DNA from 3 places in the Pantoea sp. YU22 genome. Region 2 is predicted to be linked to each of the others. Evidence: predicted binding sites of a transcription regulator. Region 2 holds the regulator's gene; each other region holds the start of a gene.
The links. The regulator LexA, encoded in region 2, represses DNA repair genes until DNA is damaged. The targets are predictions, from matches to a motif close to TNCTGTATGTACATACAGNA.
Positions count from the first base shown of each region.

Region 1: EKL29_RS01045 (DNA translocase FtsK 4TM domain-containing protein) is a predicted target of LexA. The motif match lies at 1,348-1,367, and genes of this name have one in related genera.
Region 3: sulA (SOS-induced cell division inhibitor SulA) is a predicted target of LexA. The motif match lies at 7,023-7,042, and genes of this name have one in related genera.

Region 1 covers NZ_RYDU01000001.1:205,196-215,366, reverse strand. Annotated here, with positions in the region: gene EKL29_RS01045 (DNA translocase FtsK 4TM domain-containing protein) at 1-1,286, opposite strand, end outside; gene lrp (leucine-responsive transcriptional regulator Lrp) at 1,406-1,900, opposite strand; gene trxB (thioredoxin-disulfide reductase) at 2,428-3,396, shown strand; gene cydD (heme ABC transporter permease/ATP-binding protein CydD) at 3,536-5,305, shown strand; gene cydC (heme ABC transporter ATP-binding protein/permease CydC) at 5,305-7,035, shown strand; gene aat (leucyl/phenylalanyl-tRNA--protein transferase) at 7,067-7,759, shown strand; gene infA (translation initiation factor IF-1) at 8,108-8,326, shown strand; gene clpA (ATP-dependent Clp protease ATP-binding subunit ClpA) at 8,416-10,171, opposite strand, start outside.
Region 2 covers NZ_RYDU01000002.1:446,215-456,385, reverse strand. Annotated here, with positions in the region: gene plsB (glycerol-3-phosphate 1-O-acyltransferase PlsB) at 1-329, opposite strand, end outside; gene EKL29_RS06575 (diacylglycerol kinase) at 457-825, shown strand; gene lexA (transcriptional repressor LexA) at 932-1,546, shown strand; gene dinF (MATE family efflux transporter DinF) at 1,668-2,990, shown strand; gene EKL29_RS06560 (CsbD family protein) at 3,171-3,383, shown strand; gene zur (zinc uptake transcriptional repressor Zur) at 3,432-3,953, opposite strand; gene EKL29_RS06550 (conjugal transfer protein TraF) at 4,400-5,650, shown strand; gene dusA (tRNA dihydrouridine(20/20a) synthase DusA) at 5,761-6,756, shown strand; gene pspG (envelope stress response protein PspG) at 6,946-7,212, shown strand; gene EKL29_RS06535 (quinone oxidoreductase) at 7,402-8,385, opposite strand; gene dnaB (replicative DNA helicase) at 8,481-9,887, shown strand; gene EKL29_RS06525 (Lrp/AsnC family transcriptional regulator) at 10,011-10,171, shown strand, end outside.
Region 3 covers NZ_RYDU01000001.1:285,117-295,287, reverse strand. Annotated here, with positions in the region: gene EKL29_RS01360 (CoA-binding protein) at 1-128, opposite strand, end outside; gene EKL29_RS01355 (DUF2057 family protein) at 301-942, shown strand; gene mgsA (methylglyoxal synthase) at 1,013-1,471, shown strand; gene helD (DNA helicase IV) at 1,472-3,526, opposite strand; gene EKL29_RS01340 (YccF domain-containing protein) at 3,651-4,094, shown strand; gene yccS (YccS family putative transporter) at 4,104-6,242, shown strand; gene EKL29_RS01330 (TfoX/Sxy family DNA transformation protein) at 6,239-6,850, opposite strand; gene sulA (SOS-induced cell division inhibitor SulA) at 7,063-7,554, shown strand; gene ompA (porin OmpA) at 7,907-8,974, shown strand; gene matP (macrodomain Ter protein MatP) at 9,045-9,512, opposite strand; gene EKL29_RS01310 (Lon protease family protein) at 9,675-10,171, shown strand, end outside.

The sequences.
Region 1 (10,171 bases), on a different contig from region 2:
GCCTGCGCGGCGGCTGTCGCCGCGCCCGCCGTAGCGGCTATATCGGCCGTATCGGCATCGCGCCAGTTGCCCATTTGCGGGCCGTCATCCTCTTCCCAGCTGGTGAAAGCGGGCGCGGACGGCGTCTGCGGCATCTCAAAATGATAACGCGGCGGCTCGGCGGGAGCAGGCGCGGCTGGCTGAGGTGACGCAGGCGTAAAGGCGTTGACGGGCTGTTGAGACGCAGCGAACGGATTCGCTGCCGCAGAGTGTGCGGCGGCAGCCGTTACAGGCGCAACGGAGGCGGCAGGCGGCATTGCGACCGTCTGAGAGGAGAGTGGCGCTGCGGCCGCCTGAGGCGGCATCGCAGCAACCGGCGCTGACGCGGCGGCAACCTGAGACGGCATGGCAGCAGCGGGGGCTGCAGCACTCTGAGAGGAGATCGCAGCAGCCGATACCGGGGCTACGGGCGCCGCAACGCCAGCGGCTTCGGCCGCCGTGATCAGCGCGGCATCTGTCGCCGCAGCGGCTTTCGCCAGAAGCGGATCGGCCACTTCCGGCGCTGAATGTTCTGTGCTGGCGCGCGGCGCAGAGAGCAGTACATCATCCTCATCTTGCGAGGCCACCTCAACGCGCGGTGCGGCCGTATCGTCGAACGCCTCTTCATCCTCCTGCCAGGGCTCGTCGCGACGCGAACGGTTGCTGGCGAAGGTGAGCACGCCCATAACCACGCCGCCGATGCGCTCGGCGATGGTCAGCCAGGACCAGCCGGTATAGAGCGTAATGCCCGCCGCCCAGACGCAAAGCAGCGCCAGCGTGCCGGTCATCGGGCTGAGCCAGGGCGCAATAGCGTTGCTGACCAGGCTGCCGATAACGCCACCGGAGGCGAAATACCAGATGTCATCGGCATTGAGCGCAGCCAGGCCGCAGGTAGTCACCACCAGCGCCAGCACGCCGATCAGGCGCAGGCCGATAGCGAAGTAGTCGATGTAATCCTGGCGATCGCGCTGGCGAAAGGCGATCCAGCACAGTCCGATAATCACCGGCGGTATGGCATAGGCCATCACGCCGAAAATAAACAGCAGCGTATCCGCCAGCCAGGCTCCCACGCCGCCGCCCAGATTATGAATCGGCTCATGCCAGGCGGTTTGCGACCAGCTCGGATCGGAAGGATTAAAGCTGACGAGAGAGACCATCAGATAGATGGCGAAAAGTGAGACGAGAATAAGCAATGCTTCCAGCAGACGACGTCCACTGCTCAGCGGTTTTAACGAAACTTCTTTGTCTTCTGTGTATTCCTGGCTCAAGAGAACTCTCCAGGTGCCTGTAAATTATGAAGGCAACAGCGTCGGGCAAGCCCGACGCTGGTCCTGTATGAATTCACAGGAGTGTATCGAAATATCACAGGTTTTGCACCTGCGCTGCGTTAGCGGGTTTTAATCACCAGCCGATTACTCTGTTTAACCTCTTCCATCACCACGTAAGTACGGGTGTCATTGACCCCCGGCAGGCGCAGCAGGGTTTCGCCAAGCAGCTTACGGTAGGCGGACATATCCGGCACGCGCGTTTTCAACAGGTAGTCGAAGTCACCGGAAACCAGGTGACACTCTTGAGTTTCCTCAAGTTTTTGCACGGCGGCGTTAAACTGTTCAAACACGTCCGGCGCGCCACGATTCAGAGTAATCTCAACGAAAACCAGCAGTGACGCATCTAGATAGTGCGGGTTAAGTTGCGCGGTATAGCCAAGAATAAAACCCTGACGCTCCAGACGACGCACACGCTCAAGACATGGCGTAGGCGATAATCCTACGCGTTTGGAAAGTTCTACGTTGGAAATACGACCATCTTTCTGAAGTTCATTCAGAATGTTTCTGTCGATTCTGTCGAGATCTTTTCCGGGGCGTTTCTTATTGTCTACCATTATTATTGTCTCTCTTAATTCCTTCCCTTTACCTGCCACGCCCTGGAAACGTTCACTGTTCAAGGCATTATTGAAGTGAAGAATCAGAGCCTGTGCGCTGTCGCGCATCCATCCGCATGACGCATGTTGTCTGTCCACATCATGCGTCATTACCCATGTCAGGCTGTAATTTATCGGGAAAAAAGGGCAAAACGAGGAACGAAACCCTGTTTTGACTCTCTCCTTCTTCTTCGCTTCTGTCATTGTTTTCGCAAAAGCGCAGGCGATTGTCAAAGTAAAAAGACCAAATTCAGGACAAGATGCCAGACAGACCGCTGGGTAACTGTTTTTAAATGAGAATTTTTATACTCTTGCACCAGCAATAACCGATTATTGCCCCCTTTTAGCGCAACCGGCGTGCAGAAGCCCGACTTATCGTCTACGCCGTTTGCAGCTATTGGTAACAAAATTCCCCAGCCCTTTTTTTGCCACGGTAAATTCCCTACAATCCCAGGTCATGTTGTCAGCCGAATGAAACTGAGGATCCTATGAGTACGGCCAAACACAGTAAATTGCTCATTCTGGGCTCCGGTCCGGCGGGTTATACCGCAGCGGTCTATGCGGCGCGCGCCAACCTGAATCCAGTGCTGATTACCGGCCTCGAAAAAGGCGGTCAGTTGACCACCACTACCGAGGTAGAGAACTGGCCCGGCGACCCGCACGATCTCACTGGTCCCTCGCTGATGGAGCGCATGCATGAGCATGCCGAGAAATTCAACACCGAAATCATTTTTGACCATATTCATACTGTCGATCTGCAGAACCGTCCGTTCCGTCTCACCGGCGACAGCGGCGAATATACGGCCGACGCGCTGATTATTGCGACCGGTGCCTCTGCGCGCTATCTGGGCCTGCCTTCCGAAGAGGCGTTTAAAGGCAAAGGCGTGTCCGCTTGCGCCACCTGCGACGGTTTTTTCTACCGTAATCAGAAAGTCGCGGTGATCGGCGGCGGCAATACCGCGGTGGAAGAGGCGCTTTATCTGGCGAACATCGCCGCGGAAGTCCATCTGATTCACCGTCGCGACAGCTTCCGCGCGGAAAAAATACTGATTGACCGCCTGATGGAAAAAGTGCGCAACGGCAATATCGTGCTGCATACCGATCGCACGCTGGAAGAAGTGGTTGGCGATCAGATGGGCGTCACCGGCCTGACGCTGCGCTCGACCCTCAACGAGGCGGAAACGGAGTCGCTGGAAGTGGCAGGCCTGTTCGTCGCTATCGGGCACAGCCCGAATACGGCGATCTTCGAGGGGCAGTTGGCGCTGGAAAACGGCTACATCAAAGTGCAGTCCGGCCTGCATGGCAACGCAACGCAGACCAGCGTCCCCGGCGTGTTCGCTGCGGGCGACGTTATGGACCATATCTATCGCCAGGCGATCACCTCGGCGGGCACCGGCTGTATGGCTGCGCTGGATGCAGAGCGTTATCTGGATGGACTGGTTAAAAACGATCGGTAACTTGTTAATTATCTGATCTTATTTATACGAGGCGGCTGTTTTTCAGTCGCCTTTTTTTATGCCGCCGTGCTAGATTCATCAGCCTGAAGAGCAATCCCCCTCTCTTTTCGTGGGTTATCGACAACGCTTACGGTCTCGCATGAATAAAACCCGGCAACAGGAACTGATTCGCTGGCTACGCCAGCAACGCGCTTTTGGCAGCCGCTGGCTGCGGTTGACGTCGCTGTTTGGGCTGGCCAGCGCGCTGGTCATCATCGCCCAGGCCTGGCTGCTGGCTTTCCTGCTACAGGCGCTGATTGTTGAACAGCGACTGCGCAGCGAGCTTCTTCTCCCCTTCTCCCTTCTGCTGCTCTGCTTTGCGCTGCGCGCCTTGCTTAACTATGCGCGCGAGGCCGCAGGCTTTCGCGCTGGACAGGCAATTCGTCAGGCGCTGCGTCAGCAGGTACTGGATCGTCTTTCCGATCTCGGCCCCGCATGGATCCGCGGCAAACCAGCAGGCAGCTGGGCGACGCTGCTGCTGGAGCAGATTGAGGAGATGCAGGAGTATTATGCGCGCTATCTGCCGCAGATGACGCTGGCAGCGCTGATCCCCTTATGCATTTTGCTGACCGTTTTCCCGCTAAACTGGGCAGCCGGTCTGATCTTGCTCGCCACCGCGCCGCTGATCCCGCTGTTTATGGCGCTGGTCGGCATGGGCGCGGCCGACGCCAACCGCCGCAACTTTGTTGCGCTGGCGCGCCTCAGCGGCGACTTCCTTGACCGCCTGCGCGGACGCGAAACCCTGCGTCTGTTTCACCGCGCCGAAGCGGAAACCGCCGTCATCGCCTCCTCCACTGCGGACTTTCGCCAGCGCACCATGGAAGTGCTGCGACTCGCCTTTCTCTCATCCGCCGTGCTGGAGTTTTTCGCTTCGCTGGCGATCGCGGTCGTCGCGGTCTACTTCGGTTTTTCCTACCTCGGCGAGCTCCATTTCGGCGCATATGGGCAAGGCGTAACGCTGTTCGCCGGTTTCGTCGCGTTGATCCTGGCGCCAGAATTCTTTCAGCCGCTGCGCGATCTGGGCGCTTTTTACCATGCGAAAGCGCAGGCGGTCGGCGGCGCGGATGCCCTTGAGCGCTTTATGCGCGAGAGTCCCCAGCATGAACGGTCCGACGGTTCGGCGCAGCTGGCGGACGACGCGGCGATCGCCATCGTCGCGCAGGATCTGGTTGCGCTGAGCGTGGATAATCAACGCCTGTGCGGTCCGCTCAGCTTTAGCCTTAACGCTGGCCAGCGCGTTGCGCTGGTGGGCCAGAGCGGCGCGGGGAAAACCGTACTAATGAACGTGCTTCTCGGCTTTCTGCCTTACCAGGGATCGCTACGCATTAATGGCGTCGAGCTGCGCGAAATGGGCCGCGCATACTGGCACCGGCAGATTGCCTGGCTCGGGCAAAATCCGCAGCTGCCCGCCGACACGCTGCACGACAATATCGTGATGGGCGGCGCGCAGCGCGATGACGATTTGGATAGCTTGCTGGATGACTGCGGCGTCAGCGAATTTCTGCCGCGGCTCTCTGCTGGCGTGCTGACGCCTGTCGGCGACGATGGTGCCGGGCTTTCAGTGGGTCAGGCGCAGCGCATCGCGCTGGCGCGCGCGCTCTATAAGCCTGCCCGCCTGCTGCTGCTGGACGAGCCCGCCGCCAGCCTCGACAGCCGCAGCGAGCAGCATATGATGCGGGCGCTCGATAAAGCGTCGCGTCGGCAGACGACGTTGATGATCACCCACCAGCTCGATCAGCTGCAGCACTGGGACGCTATCTGGGTGATGCAGGATGGCAGGCTGGTACAGCAAGGCGGCTGGCAAGCGCTGCTCGCCGAACCTGGCTCGTTTCGCCAGATGGTCTCGCATCGTCAGAGGGAGATTTGCTGATGTCCGCACTGCGTCCTTTCCTGCGCCTGTTTTTGCGTCACCCTTACCGACTGTCGCTGGGCGTGCTGCTCGCCATCGTTACGCTGCTCGCCAGTATCGGCCTGCTGGCGCTCTCAGGCTGGTTTCTGGCTGCCTCCTCGCTGGCAGGCATCGCCGGGCTCTACAGCTTTAACTATATGCTGCCGGCTGCAGGCGTGCGCGGCGCGGCCATCACACGCACCGCCGCCCGCTATTTTGAGCGACTGGTCAGCCATGATGCGACCTTCCGCGTTCTGCAACACCTGCGCGTTTTTACCTTCAGCCGCCTTATTGCGCTGGCGCCAGGTCAGCTGGCGGCATTCCGTCAGGGTGATCTGCTCAACCGTTTCGTTGGTGACGTCGATATGCTCGACCACCTCTATCTGCGAGTGATCGCGCCGCTGGCAGGCGCGTTTGTGGTGATTGTAGTGGTGACACTGGGCATCAGCCTGGTGGACGTGCGGCTGGCGCTGGTGCTAGGCGGCGTCATGCTGACGACGCTGCTGTTGATGCCGCCGCTGTTTTACCGCCTGGGCGCGCCAGCCGGTCGCGCCATTACGCAACAGCGTGCGCGCTGGCGTCTGCAGTTGATGTACTGGCTGAGCGGGCAGGCTGAACTGGCAATTTATGGCCTTTCCGAACGCTGGCGTCAGCAGCTTGACCAGGATGAAGGCCGCTGGCAGGCTGCGCAGCGTCAGCAGCAGCGTTTGCAGGCGCTGTCGCAAAGCCTGCTGCTGCTAATAAGCGGCGCAACCGTGACGCTGCTGCTGTGGATGAGTGCGGATGGCGTGACCCAGGCTTCCTCGCCCGGCGCGCTTATCGCGCTGGTGGTATTTTGCGCGCTTGCCGCGTTTGAAGCACTGGCCCCGGTTGCTGGCGCTTTTCTGCCGCTGTCGCAGGTTATCGCCGCCGCTGAACGCGTTAACGGCATCATCGATCAGGCGCCCGCGATTCGTTTTCCCGATAAGTCGGCAAGTGAGCCCGGCAGCCTTTCGGTATCAATTGATAAGGTCACCTTCCACTATCCCCATCGTCCCGAAGCGGTGCTGGATAATTTTTCGCTGCAGGTGCGAGCGGGTGAACGCCTGGCACTGCTCGGCCCCACCGGCTGCGGTAAATCCACGCTGCTGGCGTTGCTGACGCGCGCATGGGAGGTGGAAACCGGATCCATTGCGCTGCAAAACGTCGCTCTGCGCAGCTGGGATGAAAAATCGCTGCGTCAGCGCATTAGCGTGGTGACGCAGCGCGTACACCTGTTCAACCAGACGCTGCGCGAGAACCTGCGGGTAGCGCGTCCCGACGCCAGCGATGCGCAGCTCAGCCGCGTTCTGCACCAGACAGGCCTGTCGCGCCTGCTGGAAAGCGAAGAAGGGCTCAACGCCTGGCTCGGCGAAGGAGGCCGTTCGCTGTCGGGCGGCGAGCTGCGCCGACTGGCGATTGCGCGAGCGCTGCTGCACGACGGCGATCTCTGGCTGCTGGATGAACCCACTGAAGGGCTCGACGCCGCCACGGAGCACCAGATATTAGCGCTGCTGCAGCAGGTCACCGCCGGTAAAACCCTGATAATGGTAACGCACCGGCTGAGCGGTCTGGACGCACTGGATCGCATCTGCGTAATGGAAAACGGCCAGATCGCCGAAGAAGGTACGCATCACGAATTAATCTCAAAAGAGGGACGCTACTGGCATTTTCAGCAGCGCTTTGCGCTATAGTCTTAGCGAAAAACCGACGAGTAAAGATGCGATGAGACTGGTGCAACTGTCACGGGAATCCCTTCATTTTCCTCCGCCAGAGATGGCGCTGCGCGAGCCAAACGGCCTGCTGGCGATGGGCGGCGATCTCTCCCCTGCCCGCTTGCTCAGCGCCTACCAGCGCGGTATTTTTCCCTGGTTTTCGCCTGGCGATCCCATTTTGTGGTGGTCGCCCGATCCGCGTGCGGTACTGCTGCCGGAATCTTTTCACCTCAGCCGCAGCATGGCGCGTTTTCATCGGCGTTCGCCGTTTCGCGTGACCATGAATCAGGCGTTTTTCGAGGTGGTCGAAGGCTGCGCCGCCGGTCGCCAGGAAGGGACATGGATCACTTTTGAAGTGAAGCGCGCCTGGCAGCGTCTCTATGAACTGGGGCACGCGCACTCGATAGAAGTGTGGCGGGATCAGCTGCTGGTCGGCGGCATGTACGGGCTCGCGCTGGGGCAGATTTTCTGCGGCGAATCGATGTTCAGCCGGTGCGAGAATGCCTCGAAAACCGCACTTCTGGTATTTTGCCAGCATTTCATCAAACATCAGGGCCGGCTGGTGGATTGCCAGGTTTTAAACCCGCACACGGCTTCGCTGGGCGCACGCGAGATCCCGCGCGCCGACTATCTGCAGTATGTTCAGTCCCTTGCCTGGCAGCCCGTCAGCGCCGGTTGCTGGCGCACCCAGACCCTTTTTTAAGCCTGCGCAGATGTTTTGCACACAAACAGACGTAAAAGTGGTATAATAGCCGCGTTTGGTATGTCGTCCGCGCTTCGCAACGGCGAGCCGGAATTGCCAGGCTGGGAATCACAACGCACTCCCGGAACTGTTTCAGATGAGCGCGTGTTACCGCCTACTGATGCAAATTCTTAGCCCGTTAATCCCCCGCAGACGTCACATAAACACCCGAATTTAACCGAGATGCTCGCGCCCCTCGCGCGAAGCACGGCGAAGCGTTGGCTTTACCGCCAACGTTTCTTTACATAAATCGTGGAATTCGGCATTATCTTGCCGGTTCACTGAAAGCTAGTCCACCCAGAGGATTCGATGGCTAAAGAAGACAATATTGAAATGCAAGGTACCGTACTTGATACGTTACCTAACACCATGTTCCGTGTAGAACTCGAAAACGGTCACGTGGTTACCGCTCATATCTCCGGTAAAATGCGCAAAAACTATATCCGCATCCTGACGGGCGACAAAGTAACTGTTGAGCTGACCCCGTACGACCTGAGCAAAGGCCGCATTGTCTTCCGTAGTCGCTAAGCGGCTTCGTTTCGCTTTCGCCGCCTGAACGGTGGCGAAAAAAAAGGCCAGATTCGCATCTGGCCTTTTCTATTTCTACCTCACGGCGCTTAGTGAACCGTGCCTTCCGTTTTGCGTTTTTCTGCGCTGAGGAAGTGATAGGTCAGCTGGTTCTTCTCTTTGTCGAGCGCCACCGAGACCGATCCGCCATCCACCAGCGAGCCGAAAAGCAATTCGTTGGCCAGCGGTTTCTTGAGGTTTTCCTGCACCGTACGCGCCATAGGACGGGCACCCATCGCCTTGTCGTAGCCTTTCTCCGCCAGCCAGTCGCGCGCTTCGTCGCTGACTTCCAGTGAGACGCCTTTCGCATCCAGCTGCGCCTGCAGTTCGACAATAAACTTGTCCACGACCTGATGGATCACTTCCGGTGACAGGTGACGGAACCAGATAATATTGTCGAGACGGTTGCGGAACTCCGGCGTAAAGATCTTTTTGATCTCTTCCATCGCATCGGTGCTGTTGTCCTGATGGATCAGACCAATCGATTTACGCTCGGTTTCACGTACGCCCGCATTGGTGGTCATTACCAGCACCACGTTGCGGAAATCCGCTTTACGGCCGTTATTGTCCGTCAGCATGCCGTTATCCATCACCTGCAGCAGCAGGTTAAAGACATCCGGATGCGCCTTCTCGATTTCGTCGAGCAGCACCACCGCATGCGGATGTTTGATCACCGCATCGGTCAGCAGACCGCCCTGGTCGAAGCCGACATAGCCCGGAGGCGCGCCTATCAGGCGGCTGACCGTATGACGTTCCATATACTCGGACATATCGAAACGCAGCAGCTCAATGCCCAGCGCTTTCGCCAGCTGTACCGTAACCTCAGTTTTCCCTACGCCAGTCGGTCCGGCGAACAGGAAGGAGCCAACAGGCTTGCGCTCCTGACCCAGCCCGGCGCGGCTCATTTTGATCGCTTCAGTCAGCGCTTCAATGGCGTTATCCTGGCCAAACACCAGCATTTTCAGGCGATCGCCGAGATTTTTCAGCGTGTCGCGGTCGGTTGCCGAAACGCTCTTCTCAGGAATACGCGCGATACGCGCCACCACGGACTCGATATCTGCCACGTTGATGGTTTTCTTGCGCTTGCTGGCTGGCATCAGACGCGCCCGCGCACCAGCTTCGTCGATCACATCGATCGCCTTATCCGGCAGATGACGGTCGTTGATATATTTCACCGCCAGTTCAACCGCTGCGCGCACCGCTTTCGCGGTATAGCGCACATCGTGGTGCGCTTCATATTTCGGCTTCAGCCCGTTCAGAATCTGAACGGTTTCGTCCATCGTCGGCTCAGTGATATCGATCTTCTGGAAGCGGCGCGCCAGAGCGCGATCTTTTTCGAAGATATTGCTGAACTCCTGATAGGTGGTGGAGCCCATCACGCGGATTTTACCGCTGGAGAGCAGCGGCTTAATCAGGTTAGCCGCATCCACCTGGCCGCCGGACGCCGCGCCTGCACCGATGATGGTATGGATCTCATCGATAAACAGGATGCTGCTGTTGTCCTGCTCCAGCTGTTTCAACAAGGCTTTGAAGCGCTTCTCAAAGTCGCCGCGATATTTCGTGCCCGCCAGCAGCGAACCGATATCGAGCGAATAGATGGTGCACTCCTTCATCACTTCCGGCACGTCGCCCTGCACGATACGCCAGGCCAGGCCTTCCGCAATAGCCGTTTTACCAACGCCCGATTCGCCCACCAGCAGCGGGTTGTTTTTACGACGACGGCACAGTACCTGAATGGTGCGCTCCAGCTCTTTGTCGCGACCAATCAGCGGATCGATTCCGCCGACGCGAGCAAGCTGATTGAGA
Region 2 (10,171 bases):
TCGAGATACTCGTGGAAAATTTTCACCGATTCCGTGTTCGGCCCGAAAGCGGGGAACACGCGCGGGCCATTGTGAATAAACACGTGGCGCGGCAGCAGCGTGCCGTCAATTTCCAGCGGCACCAGCGGATCGGGCAAATTATGCTTCAGACACTGCTGACGCAGCGTCAGCAAATCCGCCTTGGAATCGTATGGCAGCACGTACATAATCGGCCGCGTCGGATCGAGTCCATGTTCGGAAACGGGATCGGCCGGAATAGCCTTAGTTTTTACCAGAACGGAAAGTGGTAAATTCAACAATTTATAATAGAGTTTACGCCAACCTGACATAGACAACATGAAGCCTCTTGTTAGCAAAGCGCCGCAAGCATATCAGAAAGTGCTGCGAAGATCTGTGTGGTGCCAAACGCACCTGGCCCAGACATTGACGTCAAACAACTAAAAGGGTTCCCTCGCAATGGCAAGTAATACCACCGGTTTGCTCAGGATTGTGAAAGCGGCAGGCTACTCCTGGCAAGGGCTGCGCGCCGCCTGGCAGCATGAGGCCGCGTTTCGTCAGGAAGCCACGGCCGCCATCATCGCCGTTATCATCGCCTGCTGGCTGGATGTCGATACCGTCGCGCGCATCCTGATGATCGGATCGGTGGTGCTGGTGATAATCGTCGAGATCCTTAACAGCGCGATTGAAGCGGTGGTCGATCGCATTGGTCAGGAGCGTCATCCGCTGGCCGGACGGGCGAAAGACATGGGCTCAGCCGCCGTCTTGCTGGCTATCATACTGGCGCTGTTTGTCTGGATCGCGCTGCTTTGGTCCCATTTGCGCTAGGCTTTCCACAATTGCCCAAATGGCTGTTATTTCCCTGGGTTTTGGTTTTCATTTCGCCAATACCTGTATATACTCACAGCGACTGTATAAACAACCAGGGGGCGGGATGAAAGCATTAACCACCAGGCAGCAACAGGTTTATGACCTGATTCGCGACCATATTAACCAGACGGGCATGCCGCCGACGCGTGCGGAAATCGCCTCGCAGCTGGGGTTCCGTTCCCCCAACGCCGCCGAAGAACATTTGAAAGCGCTGGCACGTAAAGGCGTTATCGAGATCGTCTCCGGCGCATCACGCGGCATTCGCCTGCTGATGGAAGAGGAAGAGTCTAACGGGCTGCCGTTGATCGGCCGCGTCGCCGCCGGTGAACCGCTGCTGGCGCAGGAACATATTGAAACGCATTACAAAGTTGATCCCGACCTGTTTAAGCCTTCTGCTGATTTTCTGCTGCGCGTCGCGGGAATGTCGATGAAAGATATCGGCATTATGGATGGCGATCTGCTGGCGGTACATAAAACGCAGGATGTGCGTAACGGCCAGGTCGTAGTGGCGCGCATCGATGACGAAGTCACGGTAAAGCGCTGGAAAAAGCAGGGCACCGTGGTGCATCTGCTGCCGGAAAACAACGACTTCGAGCCGATTATCGTCGATACCCGCACGCAGTCGCTGACCGTTGAAGGTCTGGCGGTGGGCGTGGTGCGCAACGGCGAGTGGCTCTGACCGGTTGCCTTCAGACGCCTGTATCGTTTCGTCAGGCGTCTGTACGATAAGCTGTTAAAGCGCTCTCAATGCGGTTAACGCCGCTCCTTTCTGTTTTACGTTTTCAGGCATGGACCGGCTGATGCGTCTCTTCTCTACAGACGACCGACACCTCTGGCGGCTGGCGCTGCCGATGATCCTTTCTAACATTACCGTGCCGCTGCTCGGCCTGGTGGATACCGCCGTTATCGGCCATCTCAACAGTCCGGTTTACCTTGGCGGCGTGGCGATTGGCACCACCGCCACCAGCTTCGTCTTTATGCTTTTCCTGTTTCTTCGCATGAGCACCACGGGCTTTACCGCTCAGGCCTTTGGCGCACGCGACCCGCAGGCGCTGGCGCGCGCGTTGACGCAGCCGCTGCTGATGGCGCTGCTTGCTGGCGGACTGTTTGTGCTGCTGCGCGATCCGTTAAGTTCGCTGGCGAGTCGGCTGGCGGGCGGCAATCCGCAGGTGCTGGAACAGGCCGCGCTCTTCATTCATATCCGCTGGCTTAGCGCGCCGGCGACGCTGGCGAACATGGTGATCCTCGGCTGGCTGCTTGGCGTGCAGTATGCCCGCGCGCCGGTTGTGCTGCTGGTGGTGGGCAACGCGGTAAATATCCTGCTCGATCTCTGGCTGGTGCCGGGGCTGAAGTGGGGCGTCGCGGGCGCGGCGACCGCAACGGCGGTGGCGGAATATGTCACGCTGGCGGTAGGGCTGGCGATGGTGTGGCGCGTACTGAAAATACGCGGCATCTCCATGGCGATGCTGAAACAGAGCTGGCGCGGCGATATTAGCCGTCTGCTGCGTCTCAATCGCGACATTATGCTGCGCTCGCTGTTGCTGCAGCTCTGCTTTGCTTCGCTCACCCTGATCGGCGCGCGTCTGGGGCCTGAGATCGTCGCCGCTAATGCCGTTCTGCTGATGTTTATCACCTTTACCGCCTATGCGCTCGACGGTTTCGCCTACGCGGTGGAAGCTGTCTCTGGCGAAGCCTACGGCGCGCGCGACGGCGACAGGCTGCTGGCTGTATGGCACGCCGCCTGTCGTCAGGCAGGAATGGTGGCGCTGGCGTTCGCGCTGATTTACGCGGCGAGCGGCGAAGCTATAGTGGCGGCGCTCACCTCGCTGGATTCGCTGCGGCAGCAGGTGGATCGCTATCTGTTCTGGCAAATCATCCTGCCGCTGGCGGGGGTGTGGTGCTATCTGCTGGATGGCCTGTTCATCGGCGCAACGCGCGGGCGAGAAATGCGTAACAGTATGGCGGTTGCCGCGCTCGGCTATTTCCTGACGCTGCTGACCTTGCCCTGGCTGGGTAACCACGGTTTATGGCTGGCGGTGACGGTCTTTCTCGCGCTGCGCGGCGTCTCGCTCTGGCTAATCTGGCGGCGTGAATGGCGTCTAAACCGCTGGTTTAGCTGCTAATTAGCCTCTGCGCTCGCGTCTGATTTACGCCTCGTTAAACAGATTATTCTGTAATTATCCCGCAGTTGCCGATTCGTCTACTATAATTACCTTACAACAGCGCGACACAGCAGCGCTTTGTATTGTCGTACTGCCATTACATGGTGGTATGTAAAACTAAGGATGACGTGGAGGTCTGAAATGAATAAAGACGAAGCGAGTGGTAACTGGAAGCAGTTCAAAGGCAAATTCAAAGAAAAATGGGGCAAGCTGACCGACGATGATATGCAGGTTATCGAAGGTAAACGCGATCAGCTTGTCGGCAAAATTCAGGAACGCTACGGTTACGCTAAGGATGAGGCAGAGAAAGAAGTCTCAGACTGGGAAACCCAGAACAAAGATTACCGCTGGTAATCTCCCCGTTCAGCTTTTGTCTGAACGCCCGGCACAGGGAGGTGCCGGTTACCCTCTTTTCCCGCGTTTTTTCCCTTCTGTCTCATGGTCATGATCGCAGCTATCGTGCTCCATGCAGGCTTCTACCTCAGCACAGTCCACACAAAGCCCATGCGCCTCAATCACGCTATGTCGCAGGACAAAGCGCGCTTCGCCAGCGAGATCGTCAATAATCTTCTCTACACCCTGCGCCTGTTTCTCCGTCACCGCCGCGCAGCGATCGCATACCAGCATCACCGAGGTATGGGCGGGCGCTTCAAAGTGATGGCAAATGACATAACTGTTGTTTGACTCTACGCGGTGAATAAAGCCCTGTTCCAGCAAAAAATCGAGCGCGCGATAGACCGTCGGCGGTTTCGCCTGCGGCTCGCTGGCGCGTAACTGGTCCAGCAGGTCATAAGCGCTAATCGATCCATGCTGCGCAGCCATCAGACGTAACACTTCGGCGCGCTGCGCTGTCAGGCGCACCCCGCGTTGCAGGCAGAGTTTCTCAGCCTGGGTCATGATTTGCTCGGGCGTCATTATCGACATGGTGCTTCTCCGCTAAAAACGAGATGTTATTTTATCACACTAAAATCGCTTGCGCTGGAGTTGCGGTTGTTATCTCTTCTTTGCTCATTTCCAATTAAATATCAATAAATTAAATAGGTATTCAGCGACCAGCTATACCGCAAAGCGGCTTAGCAGTGCCAGCCTTACTGAGATATAAAGCAACAAAATTAACGATTCGCTTTACAACTCACCAGGTTAAGCACTAATGTTCATGAGGCCTTAAGAAACCGCTGGCCTTAATACCCTTTTTTAACTATCCCGCTAAATAATAAAAGCGCCGATTTGTAGCTAAAACATCCAATCCGGCGAATAACAGTGCTGTTTCGACTGAATTCACAGCAATGAACCGTTAGCCGCCGTTCACAATAGCGCTAACGACAAATTCCGATGATGAATGTTTTCCTGATCAAGGTGATGGCAGACAAATGGCGAACAAAACCACCCGGCGCTCCGCGCTTTTATATCCTGCTGTTTTAAATGCGCTTTTTATCTCCTCTTCCGCAATGGCTGCGGGTACCTGGTATGACGCGCGTAACGACGCGATGGGCGGTACAGGTGTCGCTTCCTCTACGTGGAGCTCAGCCGTACTGGCGAACCCGGCGCTGATGACGCGCGCGCAGCCGGATGATAATGTCGGCATCATTTTCCCGTCTGCGGGCTTGCAGATTACTGATAAAGACAAGATGGTCGACAAAGTCGATGACATCAGCGATACCGTTGATCGCTATCGTGACGTGATTAATGGCCTGACCTTCCGTGACTATCTTAACGGCTACCCGCAGTTGAAGACGGCGTCAAAAGACGTAGCGAATCAGCTGCGCGATCTGCGCGGCAATAAGGCTAACGCCACGGCGGGCGTCGCGCTGGCAGTAACCGTACCCAATGAAACCTTGCCATTCGCCTTTATCACCAAGGCTTACGGCACGGTGCACCTGCGCGCCAACGTGGCGCAGAGCGACATCGCCTATCTTGACGGTGTGGCGAACGGTACAGTGATTCCCGTGCCGGGCGATCAAAATAACTTACGCTCCAGCGCAAACGGACTCGCGGCACTGGTAACTGATTACGGCATCTCCGTGGCGCATGAATTCAACGTGGCGGGCCATCCGGTTTCGCTGGGCGTTACGCCGAAGATCCAGAAAACCTGGCTCTATAACTACACCGCCAGCATCTATAACTACGATAAAAATGACCTCAACGGCAGCCGCTACCGCAACGATAATACCGGCTTCAACATCGATGCCGGTTTAGCGACGCCGCTGGGCGACAACTGGACGCTGGGCGTCACCGGGCAGAACCTGGTATCGCGCGATCTGAAGACCAAAGAGACCAACGGCTATCGCGATACCTATCAGATCCGTCCGCTGGTGACCTCTGGCCTGTCATGGACCGGCGGTCCCTTTACCGCTGCGCTGGATGTAGACCTGACCGAAACCAAGCGTTTCAAATCGGAAGAGAGCAGCCAGTACGCTGGGATTGGCGGTGAATATCGCGTGCTGGACTGGCTGGCGCTGCGCGCCGGTTACCGCGCGGATATGAAATCCAACGATGAAAACGTCTTTACCGCGGGTTTCGGCCTGGCGCCGTTCAACAACAAGGTCCATCTGGATCTGGCGGGCTCGGTGGGCGACGACAACACCTGGGGTGCGATGATGCAGCTCGGTTTTAACTTCTGATCAGCGTTTCCAGCCCTCTGTAAACCGGGCGACGCAGAGTCGCCCGGCATCCTGTTAATGTGTTATCCTTGCGCAGATTATCATCACCCTTAACGGATTTTCTGCGCTTCATGAGCAACTCTTTTTCCCCGCAACGTTTTTCCATCGCGCCAATGCTCGACTGGACCGACCGACACTGTCGGTATTTTCATCGCCAGCTGACCGGCGATGCGCTGCTGTACACCGAAATGGTGACGACCGGCGCCATTATTCACGGCAAGGGCGACTATCTGGCCTACAGCGAGGCGGAGCATCCGGTTGCGCTGCAGCTCGGCGGCAGTGACCCGGCGGCGCTGGCGCAGTGTGCGAAACTGGCGGAGGCGCGCGGCTACGATGAGGTAAACCTCAACGTCGGCTGTCCTTCCGATCGGGTGCAAAATGGTCGGTTCGGTGCCTGCCTGATGGCGGAAGCCTCGCTGGTGGCCGAATGTATCGACGCCATGCGCCAGGTCGTTTCGATTCCGGTGACGGTAAAGACCCGTATCGGCATTGACGAGCAGGACAGCTACGCCTTTCTGACTGACTTTGTCGGCACCGTGGCGCAGCGCGGCGGCTGCGACACCTTTATTATCCATGCGCGCAAAGCCTGGCTCTCCGGCCTGAGTCCTAAAGAGAACCGCGAGATCCCGCCGCTCGACTATCCGCGCGTCTACCAGCTGAAGCGTGACTTTCCGCAGCTGACTATTGCTATTAACGGCGGCGTAAAGTCACTGGAAGAGGCGAAAACCCATCTGCACTATCTCGACGGCGTGATGATGGGGCGTGAGGCCTACCAGAATCCAGGCCTGCTGGCGCAGGTAGATCGCGAGCTGTTTGGCCGCGACGCGCCGGCTGTCGATCCGGTGGCGGTGGTGCGCAGCATGTATCCCTATATTGAGGCGGAGCTGGCGAAGGGCACTTATCTGGGCCATGTCACGCGTCATATGCTGGGTTTATTCCAGGGCATCCCAGGCGCGCGCCAGTGGCGTCGCCATCTGAGCGAGAATGCGCATAAGCCGGGCGCAGACGTACGCGTGCTGGAAGCTGCGCTGGCGCTGGTGGCGGATAAAATCCCACAGGAAGCGTGACGGCTTTTCACTACATAAAAAGACCAGCCTGAGCGCTGGTTTTTTTTACGCCATAAATCGGCGAATTTCACTATGAGCAAGACTTTGTCTCAGAGGTATTTATAATAAAATCAACAGATTATATTGTGGCACGCTTCTTGAAATAACCTCATGAAATAAAAGTGTAGAACTAACAAGAGGAGTAACGAAGTGGAAATTTTATTCGTGCTGGGCTTTTTTCTGATGCTGCTGGTGACCGGCGTCTCGCTGCTGGGCGTGCTGGCGGCGCTGGTGGTTGCCACGGTGGTCATGTTTGTCGGCGGCCTGTTTGCGCTTGTAATCAAATTGTTGCCATGGCTGGTGCTGGCGCTGGTTGCCGCCTGGGCTTATCGCGCCTTTTCTGGCGATGGTCGTGAGCGTGCACGCCGCAGGCTACGCCGCAAAATCAGCAAGTTAGAGCGACGTCGCGGCTATTAATTGCGGAGGCGATCACAGACTGAAAGATTGCTTATGCCAGTTTTGCAATTAAACATATTTTTTACTTATGTTTTCTGCCAGGATGTTCGCCGTTGAGTCGACATGAATTCATCGCCGCTGTCCCTACACCAGCGCGAACGATAAAAAGAAAAGGGGCTTCCTTCGGGAAGCCCCGTTTGCATTCTGGAATCAGGGAATCAGCAGGCTGGAGCCTTGCGTGCTGCGGTTTTCCAGCGAACGATGCGCTCGCTCCGCCTCTTTCAGCGGGAATTTCTGCTGTTCCGGCACCTCAACCTTGATTGCGCCGCTGGCCAGCAGCGAGAAGAGATCGTTGCTGGCGTGCTCCAGCTCTTCGCGGTTGGTGATGTAGCCGTAAAGCGATGGGCGCGTCACAAACAGCGAGCCTTTCTGATTAAGGATGCCGAGATTCACGCCGGTGACCGGGCCGGAAGCATTACCAAAACTCACCATAAGCCCCTGACGACGCAGCGAATCCAGTGACGCTTCCCAGGTATCTTTACCCACTGAGTCATACACGACCGCCACTTTTTTGCCGTTAGTCAGCTGGCTGACGCGTTCAGCGATGTTCTCTTCACGGTAGTTAATGGTCGCCCAGGCGCCTGCCTCTTTCGCCAGCTTAGCCTTTTCCGCCGACCCGACAGTGCCGATCAGGTGCGCGCCAAGCGCTTTCGCCCACTGGCAGGCGATCAGGCCGACGCCGCCCGCCGCCGCGTGAAACAGAAACGTTTCGTCCGGCTTCACCTGATAGGTCTGGCGCAGCAGATAGTGTACGGTCAGGCCCTTCAGAAAGCTGGCGGCGGCCTGCTCAAAGCTAATGGCGTCCGGTAACGGCATCAGGCGATCTTCCGCCACGTTGTGCAGTTCGCTATAGGCGCCCAGCGCTGCCTGGCAATAGACCACGCGGTCGCCCGGCTTAAAGCGCGTCACCGCGCTGCCGACGCGCTTTACCACGCCCGCGGCTTCGGTGCCGAGACCCGAAGGCAGAGCAGGAACCGGATAAAGTCCGCTGCGCACGTAGGTGTCAATGAAGTTAATGCCGATGGCGCGATTCTCCACCTGCACTTCGTGTTCAGCAGGATCGGCAGGATCGACGTCCACCCATTGCAATACCTCAGGCCCGCCCTGCGCGGTAAACTGAATACGCTTTGCCATTTTTACTCCTGTGATTGTTCAATATGAGGCGTGAGAGGCGCGTCGCCATAAGGTATACTGGCGCGTCCCCTCAGAAGATCGGTATTGCATTCACTATGGCAGGAAATAAACCCACCAACAAATCGAACGACACGCCCGACCGGCAGCTGGAAGGTATCAAAATGCCGCCGCATTCGATTGAAGCGGAGCAGTCGGTGCTGGGTGGGTTGATGCTGGATAACGAACGCTGGGATAACGTCTCCGAGCGCGTCGTGGCGGAAGATTTTTTTAACCGTTCGCATCGTCTGATTTTTTCCGAGATGCAGCGCCTGCTGGAAGCGGGCCAGCCCATCGACCTCATCACGCTGTCGGAGTCGCTGGAAACGCGCGGCGAGCTTGAAATGGCGGGCGGATTCGCCTACCTGGCGGAACTGGCGAAAAATACCCCCAGCGCGGCGAACATCGGCGCTTATGCGGACATCGTGCGCGAACGCGCGGTAGTGCGCGAGATGATCTCGGTGGCGAATCAGATCGCCGACGCCGGTTACGATCCTCAGGGACGCAACAGCGACGAACTGCTCGACTTCGCTGAATCCAACGTCTTTAAAATCGCCGAGTCGCGCGCCAGTAAAGATGAAGGGCCGAAAAATATTCAGGAAGTGCTGGAAGCCACGGTTTCGCGCATTGAATCCCTTGTCTCGACGCCGCACGACGGCGTAACCGGCGTCGATACCGGCTATCAGGATCTGAATAAAAAGACCGCCGGCCTGCAGCCGTCAGATCTGATTATCGTTGCGGCGCGTCCGTCGATGGGTAAAACCACCTTCGCCATGAACCTGTGCGAAAACGCCGCGATGCTGCACGACAAGCCAGTGCTGATTTTCAGCCTGGAGATGCCCAGCGAGCAGATTATGATGCGTATGCTGGCGTCGCTATCGCGCGTAGACCAGACGCGCATCCGTACCGGCCAGCTTGACGATGAAGACTGGGCGCGTATCTCCGGCACCATGGGTATCCTGCTGGAGAAGAAAAATATGTATATCGACGACTCTTCCGGCCTGACGCCGACTGAAGTGCGTTCGCGCGCGCGACGCGTTTTCCGCGAGAACGGCGGGTTGAGCATGATCATGATCGACTACCTGCAGCTGATGCGCGTGCCGTCGCTCTCCGATAACCGCACGCTGGAGATCGCCGAAATCTCCCGCTCGCTCAAGGCGCTGGCGAAAGAGCTCAACGTACCGGTCGTGGCGCTGTCGCAGCTGAACCGCTCGCTGGAGCAGCGCGCCGATAAGCGCCCGGTTAACTCCGACCTGCGTGAATCAGGCTCTATCGAGCAGGACGCCGATCTGATTATGTTTATCTACCGCGACGAGGTTTATCATGAAAACAGCGACCTTAAAGGCATCGCAGAGATCATTCTGGGTAAGCAGCGTAACGGCCCTATCGGTACGGTTCGCCTGACCTTTAACGGCCAGTGGTCGCGCTTCGACAACTATGCCGGCCCGGCTTACGACGACGAATAGCCTCTCTTTTCGGCATGCACAATCTGTGCATGCCGCCTCGCATCATCAGAAAATAGTGTTGGACAACCTCGCCTTTAATCGGGTTATCTGTATCACAGCGCATGTTTAAGCACTGGAAGCAGCATGACTCACGTAGACGATTACGACCTGAAAATACTGACCTTATTACAATCCAACGGCCGCTTAACCAACCAGGAGCTGAGCGATTTAGTTGGCCTGTCGGCATCGCAATGCTCGCGACGCCGCATCAATCTTGAACAGGCGAATTTAATCCTCGGCTATCA
Region 3 (10,171 bases), on a different contig from region 2:
ACCTCGTATCCCTGATCCAGCAGATATTTCATCACGCCATAACTCGGTCGATCGGGACGATCGCTGGCGCCTACCAGCGCAATACGCTGTGTGCGCGTTAACACCTCGCGAATAGTTTGATCGTTCATCTTTTTCTCCTCATTTCAGAGCATTAAATGTAGTGGCGCCTTTTCCTGCCGCTTCTTTCCAGACAGCAATATTTTGCACTGGCGCACAAAAATATATGTTCAAATGTAAATTTACTGCCATAATGTAAGAATTTGCTACACACAAAACTTTGCGCCCTATTCTGGAGTCTACATGAAACTCTCTCTGGTCGTGACGGGGTTGACTGTTCTCCTCGTCTCGGCAACCTGTCAGGCCATCACGCTGAAGCTTGATCCGCAGATTGATCTGCTGGTGCTGGACGGGCGCAAAATTTCCGGCTCGCTGCTCAAAGGTGCCGATAGTCTTGAGCTGGAGCGCGGCCAGCACCAGTTTCTGTTTCGAGTCGAGCAGCTGCGCGACGCCCATAAAGATGCCTCGCTGCGCTATCAGTCCGCGCCCATGATCGTGACCTTTAACGCGCAGGTGAAAACCATCACTATCCGTCTGCCTGCGCTGGAGACTCGCCGCGAGCGTCACTATTTCGATCGCACGCTCAATTTCCAGCTGGTAGACGAACATGGACAGGCGATCGATATCAGGCGCGATCGCCTGCCGCTTTCCGCTGAAAGCGATATGGAAAAAGCGATGATGCTTTACAACCGTAACGGCCAGGTCGCCTCCGTCCCCCAGTTTGCAGCCGTACGCGACGGCGCATCAGCCACCCCACCCGTCGAGGCTGAATTCGTCTGGGTCGATGAGGCGCAGTCGCCGACGATTAAGGAGTGGTTTCATCGCTTTGATCAAGCCACCCGTCAGCAATTTATGTCGCTGGTCAAATTGTTAAGGACAAGTTGATAGGCGGGAAAGGCGCAGGGTAAACTCGTGCGACTCTCTTCTCAGCACGCGATTTTACCAGGACGCCTTTATGGAACAGACCACACGTACGCTTGGCCCCAGCAAACATATCGCGCTCGTTGCGCACGATCACTGCAAGGCTTCACTGCTTGACTGGGTGAAACAAAACCAGCCCACGCTGGAATCTCACACCCTTTACGCCACCGGCACCACCGGCAATCTGATTAATCGCCATACCGGATTAAACGTGAACGCGATGCTGAGCGGCCCGATGGGCGGCGATCAGCAGGTTGGCGCGCTGATTGCGGAAGGAAAAATCGATGTGCTGATCTTCTTCTGGGATCCGCTGAATGCGGTGCCGCATGACCCCGATGTCAAAGCGCTGCTGCGTCTCGCGACCGTCTGGAATATCCCTGTCGCCACCAACCTCGCAACGGCTAACTTTATTATTCAGTCACCGCTGTTTGCGCAGTCAGTAGAGATTGCCATTCCAGACTATGAGCGTTACCTGCAGGCGCGCCTTAACTGATCAGGCTTTACGCAGCAGCGGCACGCCGAGCTGACGAAACTGCTCGACAAAGCGTGACGGCTGCTCGCGATCGTAGAGCAACCACACCTGCTGACGCGCGCGCGTTAACGCGACATAAGCCAGACGCCGCTCCTCCGCATCCGGGAAATCTTCCGGCTGCGGCAATAATCCCTGCTCTATCACCGATTCACGCGCCGCAGCGGGAAACCCCTCTTTGCCCGCCTGTAGACCCAGCAGGATAACAAAATCGGCCTGCTGTCCCTTACTGGCGTGAATAGTCATAAAGTCGAGGTTGAGCTTCGGCCAGCGGGTTTTGGCTTTATCCAGCACTTCCGGACGCAGATGGTGATAACGCGCCAGCAGCAACACGCGTTCATCGGGTTTGGCGTATCCGCTCAGCTTGTTCAGCAGCGGCTCCAACTGCTCCTGCGGCAACAGGCCTGTGGCCTTTTTAGTGCCCTTCGTCAGGCTGTTGAGCGGCTTACGCAACTGATGTGGATTCTGCTGGACGAACCGGTTCGCGATATCGCCGATGCGATCGTTGAAGCGATAGGTCGTATCCAGCACGCAGCGATCCCCCTCGCCGAAATAGTGATGAAAGGCGGTGGTCAGCGTCATCTCCGCGCCGGTGAAGCGATAGATTGCCTGCCAGTCATCACCCACGGCGAACAAAGTGGTGCGCTTGTTCTGCTGGCGCAGCGCCGCAAGCAAAGCGGCGCGCTGCGGCGAGATATCCTGAAATTCATCCACCAGGATATGCTTCCACGGGCTGATAAAACGCCCTTTATTCAGGATCGCGATCGCCTGATGAATCAGCCCGGAAAAATCTACCGCGCCCTCCTCTTTCAGCGCGCTCTTCCAGGCTTTCAGCAGTGGCGCCATCAGCTTCACTCGCTTGCTGAACAGTTCGCGCACTTCGTCCGGCGCCTCGGCGATCATGGCCGCCTGCGCGCCGCCGTGCATACGCATCAGCCCCAGCCAGCGTTCAAGGCGCGACGCCAGCCGTTTCGCCAGCCGATCGTCCTGCCAGAAATCGCCTTCGGGCAGCTCCCACTCCAGCTCGTCGCGCAGCCACTGACGCCAGCCGTTTGCCTGCGCTTTTTTCTCGTGGCACTGCTGACGCCAGATGTCGATAAGCAGCGCGTGACGCGCCGCAGTATCGCTCTCCAGCTTGCTAATCGTCGGCTGCTTATTGCTGCCTTCGCGGATGATATGCAGCGCCAGCGCGTGGAAGGTGCGTGCCTGAATGTCGGCGACGCCCAGCCGGGAACGGATGCGGTCGTTCATCTCTTCCGCCGCCTGACGGCCGAACGCCAGCAGCAGGATCTGATCGGCTGCGGCCAGTTTTCGCCGCAGCAGCCAGCCCGCCCGCGCCACCAGCACCGACGTTTTGCCGCTGCCTGCGCCCGCCAGCACCAGCACCGCGTCTTCGCCGTTAACCACGGCTTCGCTCTGCGACGCGTTGAGCGGCGACGTTTCCACCGTGGCGAAAAAGTCGTGATGCTCCTGCAGCATACGCGCCGTCCAGTCGCGGTTGCGCTGGCGCAGCGCCGTTTCGCCCTGCTCAAGCCAGCGCTGGCAATCAAGGTAAAGCGCGCGGCAGTCGCTAAACTCCTCCAGGCGCGCCAGCGGCAGCGGCAGCGCGGCGAACTGTTTTTCAATGGTGGCGCGCAGCGCCTGTAGCTCGCCGCGCTTGAGCCAGCGATCCTGCGCGCCGAAGCGGTCGATCTCCTGCTTTAGCTCGCTTAAAACGGCGGCGCAAATAGCGCTCATCTCTGCGCTCCACGTCTGCCAGGCCTGCAGCAGATAGTGATAAAAGCGCTGAGTCTCCTGCCATTCGGTGCCGTGCAGCCGCACGACCTTATCGTCAGGCAGTAAAAACTCCAGTTCGCCCCAGACCATGCCGCGCTTGCAGCTGATATTCAGCAGTTCGTTAAAAGGGATCAGGTATTCGTGCCGGTCACCGCTTACTTCCACCCCAGCCGCCAGCAGGCGAACCCGGTTATAGGGATGCTGGGCAAGCCGTTTGCCCATCGATGTCGCTTTGAGTTCCATGTCCACACCGTCGAACCTGAAAAAAGAATATCGGGAGTTTACCTGTCAGACTCTTGGCGCTCCAGCCTTAAAACAGGCTAAACTTGGCGGCACATCTTGCGGAAAGCAAAAGGAAAAGAACGCCATGCGCACAGTGTTGAACATTCTTAATTTTATTCTCGGCGGGTTTATCACCACCCTTTGCTGGCTGTTCGCCACGCTGGTGAGTATCGTCCTGATCTTTACCCTTCCGCTGACGCGCTCCTGCTGGGAAATTACCAAACTCTCCCTAGTACCTTACGGCAACGAGGCGGTGCATGTGGATGTGCTGCGCCCGGAGAGTAAAAGCGCGCTGCTGAATACCGGCGGCACCTTTCTCAATATTTTCTGGCTGATCTTTTTCGGCTGGTGGCTCTGTCTGACGCATATCTCCACCGGCATCGTCCAGTGCATCAGCATCATTGGCATTCCAGTGGGTCTCGCTAATTTCAAGATCGCCGCCATTGCACTCTGGCCGGTCGGCCGCCGCGTGGTATCGGTGGAAGAAGCCCGGGCCGCGCGCGAAGCCAGTGCCCGTCGTCGCTACTGAGGTCGCAACATGATGTCCAAAGCCTTGCCGGGCTGGCGCAACTACCTGTTTAACAGCAGCTGGCGTTACCTGCTGCGCATTTTTCTGGCGCTGGCCGGCTGTGCGGCGGTGCCCTGGTGGCTGCATCAGATAGACTGGACCATCCCGCTGACGCTCGGCGTGGTGGCTGCCGCGCTGGCCGATCTGGACGACCGCCTCAGCGGCCGCCTGCGGAACCTGCTGATCACCCTGCTCTGCTTTTGTATCGCATCGGTCTCGGTAGAGCTGCTGTTTCCGCATCCGCTGGCATTTATGGCCGGGCTGGCGCTCTCAACCTGGGGCTTTATTCTGCTTGGCGCGCTCGGCCAGCGTTACGCCACTATCGCCTTTGGCGCGCTGCTGATTGCGGTTTACACCATGCTGGGCATCGGGCTTTTTTCGCAGTGGTATATGCAGCCGATACTGCTGCTGGTCGGCGCGCTCTGGTACAACCTGCTGACGCTGCTCGGCCACCTGATGTTTCCGGTGCGGCCGGTGCAGGAGCAACTGGCGGGCAGCTATGCGCAGCTGGCGCAATATCTTGAGGCCAAAGCGAACCTGTTCGATCCCGACGGCGACGCGCAGGATGACGCTACGCTGATCCGCACCGCGATGGTTAACAGCCAGCTGGTGGCGCAGCTTAATTTGACTAAAACCACGCTGCAAAGCCGTCTGCGCGGCGATCGCGGATCGCGCAGCACCCGTCGCAGCCTGCATTACTATTTCGTGGCGCAGGATATTCACGAGCGCGCCAGCTCATCCCATCTGCAATACCATCTGCTGCGCGACGACTGGCGCTATAACGAAATTCTGTTCCGCTTTCAGCGGCTGCTGAATATGCAGGCGCAGGCGTGTCGCCAGCTGTCGCAGTGCATTTTAATGCGTGAGCGCTGGGAGCACGATCCTCGCTTCGAGCGGGCGTTCGATCGATTGCAGACCGCGCTGGAGCGTCTGCAGCAAAACGAGCCTGACGCGCCGCATCTGCGTCCGCTGTTCTGGCTGTTGCGCAATCTGCGCGCGATTGACGCGCAGCTGGGGTCGATAGAGTCAGAACAGTCTCTGGCCAGCGAAACCCCGCCGGGCGATAACCGGCTATCGCGTGAGGGACTGAGCGGCTGGAGCGACATCCGCCTGCGGCTGAGCCGTCATATGACGCCCGCCTCCGCGCTGTTCCGTCATGCGGTACGCATGACTGTCGTGCTCTGTATCGGTTATGGTTTTATCCAGCTCACCGGTCTTGACCGCGGCTACTGGATCCTGCTGACCAGCCTGTTTGTTTGTCAGCCCAACTATAACGCCACGCGACGCAGGCTGGCATTGCGTATCGGCGGCACCCTGGCGGGCATTGCTATCGGGCTGCCGGTGCTCTGGCTGGTGCCCTCAACCGAAGGTCAGCTGGCGCTGATTGTGGTCAGCGGCGTGCTGTTTTTCGCTTTTCGTCAGGTGCAATATGCGCAGGCGACGCTGTTTATCACCCTGCTGGTGCTGCTCTGCTTCAATTTGCTGGGAGAAGGCTTTGAGGTCGCGCTGCCGCGCATTGTGGATACGCTGCTGGGATGCGCGCTCGCCTGGCTGGCGGTGGCCTTTATCTGGCCCGACTGGCGCTTCCGGCAGCTGCCAGCGGTGGCGGAGCGGACCCTGAACGCTAACTGCCGCTATCTGGATGCGATTATGGAGCAGTATCACCAGGGCAAAGATAATCGCCTGGCTTATCGTATCGCGCGACGCGACGCCCATAACGCCGATGCGGAGCTGGCCTCCGTGGTCTCAAATATGAGCGGCGAGTCGCGTACGCACCAGAAACACAAAGAGTCCGCTTTCCAGCTGCTCTGTCTTAATCACTCTTTTCTGAGCTATATCTCCGCGCTGGGCGCGCACCGCGATAAGCTTAACGACAGTGCGCTGCTGACGCTGCTCGACGACACGGTCTGCTATGTCGAAGATGTGCTGCAAACCGAGGTGGTGAGCGATGCCGAGGCGGAAAGTATGCAGAGCGCCCTGACGCAGCGTATCAGCGATATGGCGGCCAATCAGGAGACGCGTGCGCCGCTGGTGTTACAGCAGTTAGGGTTGCTGGTGGCCTTGCTGCCGGAGATTGCCCGCCTGCGCCGCACGCTGGCGCCCTCTTAAGAGGCGTCTCCCTTTAGCGCCTGCTGATACCACTCATTGAGTTCCGCCCTGACGGCCTGGGGCAAGGCGGCTTCATGCCGCCCTTTTATTGCGCCTTCAAGGGCCAGCAAAGTTTTAAACCCGATATGCCGGTTTATCGCCCGGAGTCTGAGCCAGCACTGTTTGGATCCCAGGTCGATCAGGTGCCGCACGGTTTTGACGCCTGCCTCATGCAGCAGAAGCTCAATTCGCAGGCTAAGATTCGGCAAATCTTTCAGCCGCAGCGGCACCTGTCTGGCCAGAGATTCTTCCTGAGCGGTGCGTAGCGAAGCGGCGGACAATGCCAGCAGCTGAGAAGAATCACTCCACAGCACGTCGTCGACGCGGTAGTAATTGAGGCTGACAGCGGCGCCGCGCTTGCGAAATATCAGCGGCTGCATCGGTTTTCGCGCCGCATATTCCCGTAATGCTTCGCTGGCGCGCAGATAGAGTGCGTCATCATTGATCAGCGCGAAAACCACTTTTTCAACCGCCAGCGCATAGCCGCCAAACTGTGTACGCGATTCGATGTGGCCTAAGGCGGCCAGACGGTGACGTGACCGTTCTACGATAGGGTGCTGTTTTTTCATGGCACGCTCTCCTTGTGCAAAAATACGACTAAAAAGTCATGTCTATCAGTCCGTTAGAGATATAGAAAAAATCCGTTAAGGGTTCAATTAATTATTGCGTTCCCGTCTCACCTTCTCCCGTTTTTGCGAGCCGTTTTCCAAATTTGAGGTTGATCTTTATCCAGGAAGTCATTACTGTATATCCATACAGTCCAATGCTGAGTGGTTAACTTATGCGCACCCAACACTTTAATAATGCAGGCTTTGCCCACCGTCATGTCTCCTCTTCTAAGCCGTCGCAGCACAGCGGCTGGATCACGGAACTGCGCTACAGCGAACAGCCCGGCATGATGCAAATGTTGCTGCTGCCGTTACTGCAACAGCTCAGCCAGGAGTCTCGCTGGCAGCTGTGGCTGACGCCCGCGCATAAGCTTAATCGCGCCTGGCTGCAGCAGTCAGGTCTGCCGCTGGAAAAAAGCATGCACGTTGCGGACTCAGAGCGTTGCACCTCCGTAGAAGCGATGATTAAAGCTTTGCGTACAGGGAATTACAGCGTGGTGCTCGCCTGGATCCCTTATGATCTCGATGAAGAAGAGCGACGCGAACTGGAGCAGGCGGCAGCGGAAGGAAAAGCGCTGGGATTGATTATGCGCCCAAACGGGAGCTCCGCGACCACGCTGCGACCAAATAAAGGGCTAAAAATTCAGTCGGATTTGTTTCATTGAGTAAAATTAGGATTTTTCTCGCGCCTTTTGCCTTTTTTATTTCAGCTAAGCCACTGATTCTTTTCCTTCCAGCTTTGACAATGGTTTAGCTGCATTTTGCTCAAAAAGAGGCCGACATTAAGACCGGGTCAAATGTTAGAATATGTGTATAAAGCCCTGTTTTTTTGCAGCATCCCCTCACATCATACTTGTAACTTTCCAATCTCGTTGTAGACTTTACCTCGCCAGGGTGCTCAATAATCTCCGTTTTTTATCGGTAGAGTCATAAGCGAGCGTATTAACCCGGCGAAGGATTACAACCAAGAGCATCCCTTTTTGCTCATTGCCTATTTGGATGATAACGAGGCGCAAAATGAAAAAGACAGCTATCGCAATTGCAGTGGCACTGGCTGGCTTCGCTACCGTAGCGCAGGCCGCTCCGAAAGATGACACCTGGTATACCGGTGCTAAACTGGGCTGGTCTCAGTATCATGATACTGGTTACTACGGTAACGGTTATGGCAACAACAACGGCCCGACTCACGAATCTCAGCTTGGCGCTGGTGCATTCCTGGGTTACCAGGCTAACCCGTACCTGGGCTTCGAGCTGGGTTACGACTGGCTTGGCCGTATGCCGAACAAAGGCACCGTAAACAACGGCGCATTCAAAGCACAGGGCATTCAGCTGGCTGCTAAACTGAGCTATCCGATCACTGACGATCTGGATGTCTACACCCGTCTGGGTGGTATGGTATGGCGCGCTGACGCAACTCAGAACAACGTTGTTAATGGCCGCATCAGCGACCACGACACCGGCGTTTCTCCGCTGGCAGCAGTGGGTGTTGAATACGCTCTGACTCAGAACTGGGCAACTCGTCTGGACTACCAGTGGGTTAACAACATCGGTGATGCGCAGACTGTTGGCGCACGTCCTGACAACGGCATGCTGAGCGTAGGCGTTTCATACCGCTTCGGTCAGGATGAAGTTGCACCGGTTGCAGCTCCGGCACCGGCTCCGGCTCCAGTTGTTGAAACCAAGCGTTTCACCCTGAAGTCTGACGTGCTGTTCACCTTCAACAAAGCTACCCTGAAGCCGGAAGGCCAGCAGGCTCTGGATCAGCTGTATAGCCAGCTGAGCTCAATGGATCCGAAAGACGGTTCTGTTGTCGTTCTGGGCTTCACTGACCGCATCGGCTCTGACCAGTACAACCAGAAACTGTCTGAGAAACGCGCTCAGTCTGTGGTTGACTACCTGGTATCTAAAGGTATCCCGTCTAACAAGATCTCTGCACGTGGCATGGGCGAATCTAACCCAGTTACCGGCAACACCTGTGACAGCGTGAAAGGCCGTAAGGCTCTGATCGACTGCCTGGGTCCGGACCGTCGCGTAGAAATCGACGTGAAAGGTATCAAAGACGTTGTAACTCAGCCGCAGGCTTAAGTTACTCCGTAAGAAAAACCCCGCAAAGCGGGGTTTTTTTATGTCTGCTGATTAGCGTTTACGCGCCGCGTTATTCGCTGCCCGTTTCCGATTTGCCAAGAATAGCCTGCAGATCCTGTTTCAGGCTCGACATCTGCGTGGCGTATTTTTCTTTACGTTCCGCATCTTCAATCAGCTGAACGATGGTTTCCGACAGCGTACAGCCGCGACGCTGCGCCAGTCCCGCCAGGCGTTGCCACACCAGGTACTCCAGATCGATCGACTTTTTACGCGTATGCTGATGTTCCGCATTAAAGTGCCGCTTGCGACGCGCGCGAATCGTCTGTTTAAGACGATTATCCAGGTCCGGGTGAATATGTTGCGCGATCCATTCAGCCACATCGACCGGACGATTTTCCATTGAGAGCAGCTCCTCAACGGCCGCCTGCGCAGCGCTGAGTTCAAGGTGACGCGTGATCAGTTCACCTTCCCGGTGTTTTTTCACCAGGTATTTCCATTTCCATCCACTTTCAAGATTTTCGAGTTGTTGGTATTTCATCGGAATCTCATCGTGACCGCGTAACAAACTAAGAATAACAGTTTTTTTCCTGGATGCAGTAAGGAAAAAGGCGTTGTTTGTCTCAGGGTTAATCCGAACCATGCAGTGCTTAACAAAGGGGTTTCCTGTATAATCCCGCTTTTCTTTAATTAACCAAATGCGATTATTTTGACCAGCTCTCAACTTTCCTGGCAAGACCTGCAGCCGAATATTACCGGATACGCGTCCGTTTTCTCCCGTATTACCGAAGAAGAGACCGATAGCCTGGCGGCGGTACAGCCGCGTTTGCTGAATGCACTGGCTTATCTCGATCAACAGACCGAAGGCTTTCCCCTTCTGCTGGTGTGCAGTCAGGAGAATGCGGATTACCTGGAACTGATTGCGCGCCAGATGGAGCGTATCGCCGACGAACCCGCTGAGCTGTTCGGCGGACATTATCATATCATTGCGGATAACGTGACCCTCCAGCCGCCCGGCGATGCCTCGCATCCTTTTACCGGCACGGGTCAGGTGCATTTTGCGGAGTGGATTGAGAACGAGCAGCTGTTTGGCTGCGTGCGTCTGCGCCGCGATCGTCTGCAGCTTGAACCGGGCCTGATCCACCGCGCCAACGGCGGTACGCTGGTGCTGTCGCTGCGTACTCTGCAGGCGCAGCCGTT